2 regions of the Paenibacillus sp. Marseille-Q9583 genome follow, and region 2 is predicted to be linked to the other one. Evidence: riboswitches for the same ligand, from Rfam matches in the RefSeq annotation. Region 2 holds a riboswitch; the other holds the start of a gene.

Region 1 (2,205 bases), on a different contig from region 2:
TTTAACGGCAATCCCCGCTGCAATCTAAGAACAATGTAACTGAAAGTGACCAATACGATATTTGTTAACACAAAGCTGAGCGCATACTTCTTCCAAGACATTCCGTCCCGTTTTTTCAGGCCGATCAGCTTATAAATTCCTTTTTCCATACCTCCAAACCATCGATCCGTACGGTTCGGTTCATTAGAAAATACATAATATAAATACGTGCCCATCGGCTTAACCAGCAAGATAAGAATTACGATTACAGCAACTATTTGCAAAATGCCCATGAATGCCCCTCCTTAAAATTTCTCCGGATGAATCAATGCGTAAACCAGATATACAAACAACAGTAGGGTAACAGCGATTACTAGAATCACAACTTATCCCTCCCTGTATCCTCAACTACACCTGCGCACCAGCGCATAAATCCATAAAACAACCCGTAAATTACAGCTAACGAAGCCACCATATACAGATCCATCATATCTACCGCACTCCTTCTTTTATCCTTGATGAGGTGATTTATCGATTAGAAAATCAGCATCACCACTATGAGAATAGATTACATAACTTGCACCAAGTCTTTTATAGACCAATCTAGGATTTATTGAGCTTGTGATTACAAAAATCGGCTGTGTAGTCCAGGTGCGGCACATCTGAATGTAGCGGCAGCATAACGTAAAGCTGCTCTCGAACAGATATACCCGTCCTACCGGGAACGGTGGGCGAAACCAAGTATTCTGATGGCGGGTATCAACTAGAACGACTTGTTCAATCCCCATCTCTTCGAGTAGGGCCTTCTCAGGCAAGTTGTTGGTCAATCCGGCCATCTTAATGCCTCTGAATTTTAGAAGCTTAATAAAATGTTCGCCTGCCTTCGTTGGCGCACATACCAGTACATATTCATTCTGATCTGTCATCTCTTATTCTCCTCAAATGCTTTGCTTGTAAGATCAGAGCTTGATCACCCTGATCTTGAAAGAAAGCTACCGCTAATGATGAATATAACGACCTCTTCGTGAGGTTTTCCATAAATGCTTTGCTTAAAAAAGCACAGCAAAAAGCCACAAAGGATTCTCCTCTGTGGCTCGCTAGCGGTCACATTGCACTCATCCTCTCTCCATACGCTTACGAGGTTAGCTGTCGGATTCGGGCGGTGAGAGTCGCCCTACCTGTATAGATGCGAGCTCACTCACATCTTCTACAGGATTCACCCCATAACCGGCTTCCGACTCTCACATCGTCTGCCGATTGTTGGTTCCCCCGCTTTCCTTATCGGAAATTAAGCGGATCAAATATTCGATTGTTGTTGAAACAGGAGTAATCATACCCTTATGCAGGAAGTATTGTAAAACCTGATTGATGCCAAAATAATGCAAATTAAAAACTATTTTCGCATTGGATAGCGCTTACTTGATATCCAATCTCTCTATATCTCTTGTTTACTCGAGTTTCAATCCATTAGCGAAAAACGCTCATACCATGTGATTTTATTCACCACGATTAGTGAAATGACCAAAAATCGCCTTTATAAGAAAGGAAACAAGAAAGCGAGATTAAGCGAGGAAGAAGCCCGATAACACGCAATAAATACCTATTTGGTTCCCTTTTTCGTCGTAGTCGGCAGGATTTGGTTTAAATTGCGCTCAAAAGAACACTTTCTGTTTTTACAGAAACACCTTGAAAAGAGTATGATTCGGGTTGAATCTATTTCACGAAATACATTCAACGCTGAGTTCCTGCAATTGCAGGGAACGGGGGAACCATCAGGTCATATGGCCTACTTGGGGTGAATCCGAAGGAGACTGTTCAAGTCTCACATAGGTAGGGCGACTCTCACCGTCCGAATCCGACAGCTAACCTCGTAAGCGTAAAGAGAGAGACCCTTGATCCGCCACGCTTTGGCACAGGTGTGTGTATACCTGTATTCCAAAACCGCAGCAGAGGTCCTCCTCTTGCTGCGGTTTTTGCGTTACCTGATTCTTTAACTGAATCTATAGGGTGATAGCATGCTGGACGGGGTGAAAGGAATGAAACATTATTATTGGGGAACTCAGCAAGGGCTACTTGAGCCGATAAGTCTAAACTATGTTTGCTTTGGAGCGTTATGGTTCGAAGAGGATCATCATAGAACAATTGTCGGCTACGCATTTGGTCAGAACCAGATTGACACATTGCGCCATTTCAGCAGCTCTTCTACTTGTGAACGCTGTATGGACC
Region 2 (2,205 bases):
ATCATGATGAATTCTGGAAGTTCTATGATGCTGTATATGCTCAACAAGGTGATGAGAGCGATGAATGGGCGACTGAAGATTTCTTAGTAAGCCTTGCGGAGAAAGAGAAGTTAGCTATCGATTACGAACTGCTGCGTAAAGATATCAAGGATCGTACGTATGCAGATGAGCTGAATAAGGGTATGCAGTTAGCTAGTGAAGCGGGTGTGACGACTACACCATCTCTTTACATTAATGGGGTAATAACTGCGGATCCATTTAACATTGAAGCGATTTCAACTGAAATTAATGACGCCGCAAAAGCTGTGGAGGCAAAGTGACAAAGTTCCTATCTTTTTGCAAGCGTAACTGCCTGTATCTGGCCTGGTTCGTCTCTTTAGTTGCTGTTGCCGGTAGCTTGTATTTGAGCGAAGTATTGAAATATGAACCTTGTAAGCTTTGCTGGTTCCAGCGAATTTTTATGTATCCTCAGTTATTCCTCTTGGGAATAGCGACGTTTCGAGGGGATAAAAGGATTATTCCATATGTACTTCCACTAAGCTTGATTGGTGGCAGTATCTCGATCTATCATTATGCGGAGCAGAAGATTCCTGCGTTAAGTAAAGTGCTTCCTTGTACAATTGGTGTTCCTTGTAATAAGGATTACTTGAACTTTTTTGGATTCATTACGATTCCTTTTCTTGCATTAATCGCTTTTGCTTTAATTAGCATTTTACTTTGGTACGGACGCAAGGAAGAAGAAGTGATGGAGTTAGATAACGAGGAAAGTTTAGGATTTTGATTTTTCAACTTTGAGGGACCGAAAAAGATGTGAAAAATGATTAAAAACACGGCCCAGAGGGATAATTGAAGAGAATGAAAGAAAGCATCCAATAAGACGCTATATTTGCGGTTATTGGATGTTTTTTCATTCTATTTTCATTTTTTTCAACGCTTTACTGTATACACTTTGTAGACTAATATTAGACCTTGTGAGAAGTTGAATATGCGCTGAATTTTCTAAGGGAAAACGGGGGAACCAAACTTGGCATATGTGCCAATGGGGTGAATCGGAATGGGTCGATTAGACTTATACCGTAGGGCTAAACCACAGCCCGAATCCGCCAGCTAACCTCGTAAGCAAAGGTGGGATAATGACCATGCATAGCATGCGGATCATTTCCGTATGCTATTTTTAGTGTCTGCATTTATGAATCCACCAATGAAAACAGCGCGCGGAAATTCCGTTTCAGCTCCCAAAGAAAGGAACTGTATCCACCATGGTAAGCAAGGTAAAACGACTATTGATCGGGCGTCCGATGAAGTCGAACGAACTCGATCATGAAAAGTTATCCAAGGTTAAAGCACTGGCTGTCCTGTCTTCTGATGCGCTCTCGTCTGTAGCCTACGGAACGGAACAAATTTTGATTGTACTGGTGGCTGCGGGGTTTACTGCCATCTGGTATTCCCTGCCAATTGCCTTAGCCGTATTGGGCCTGCTGGCCATCCTGATTTTATCCTATCGGCAGACAATTTACGCTTATCCTCAGGGAGGCGGAGCTTACATCGTTGCCAAGAGTAATCTTGGTGTTCCGACAGGGCTCTTAGCAGGAGGGTCTTTGTTAGTGGATTACATTCTGACCGTAGCTGTTAGTGCGTCGGCAGGGACGGATGCGATCACATCGGCTTTTCCAAGTCTTCATAATCACACCGTTCTTATTGCAGTATCTGTTATTATTTTACTTACTTTGATTAATCTTCGCGGAGTTACAGAATCAGCTTCATTCATCGCAATCCCAGTGTATTTGTTTGTGGTGTCGATTGTAGTGTTGATTATCTCCGGTGTTATTAAATATGCAGCAGGTGGCGTGCATGCGAATGTCCCTGAAATTGGCTCTGCTGTTTCTAATGTTAGTTTGTTTCTACTATTAAAAGCCTTCAGTTCTGGCTGTTCAGCGCTTACGGGTGTAGAGGCTGTATCTAATGCCATTCCAAACTTTAAAGCACCTGCTGAAAAGAACGCAGCCAAGACCTTAATGGTCATGGGGGTTATACTTGGATTTATGTTTACAGGTATCACACTACTGGCGTATTGGTACGGCATAGTGCCTGATGAAAAGGCAACGGTTGTTTCTCAGATCGCTGAATCGACCTTTGGCCGCGGAACCTTATATTTTTTCATTCAAGGTATCACAGCAGTAATTTTGTTCTTGGCAGCTAATACAG

The links. A riboswitch is a leader RNA that binds a small molecule or an ion and turns the genes downstream of it on or off. The one in region 2 is predicted to bind cyclic di-AMP.
Region 1: linked by a shared signal. The riboswitch ahead of ACWNM1_RS05080 (hypothetical protein) and the one ahead of ACWNM1_RS26155 (APC family permease) in region 2 are both predicted to bind cyclic di-AMP.

What each region holds. Positions count from the first base shown of each region.
Region 1 is NZ_CDRJTB010000006.1:114,977-117,181, forward strand. Features, by position in the region: gene kdpA (potassium-transporting ATPase subunit KdpA) at 1-272, opposite strand, end outside; gene kdpF (K(+)-transporting ATPase subunit F) at 285-362, opposite strand; gene ACWNM1_RS05080 (hypothetical protein) at 489-905, opposite strand; cyclic di-AMP (ydaO/yuaA leader) riboswitch at 1,095-1,284, opposite strand; cyclic di-AMP (ydaO/yuaA leader) riboswitch at 1,705-1,870, shown strand; gene ACWNM1_RS05085 (hypothetical protein) at 2,016-2,205, shown strand, end outside.
Region 2 is NZ_CDRJTB010000079.1:2,051-4,255, forward strand. Features, by position in the region: gene ACWNM1_RS26145 (DsbA family protein) at 1-320, shown strand, start outside; gene ACWNM1_RS26150 (disulfide oxidoreductase) at 317-781, shown strand; cyclic di-AMP (ydaO/yuaA leader) riboswitch at 979-1,137, shown strand; gene ACWNM1_RS26155 (APC family permease) at 1,260-2,205, shown strand, end outside.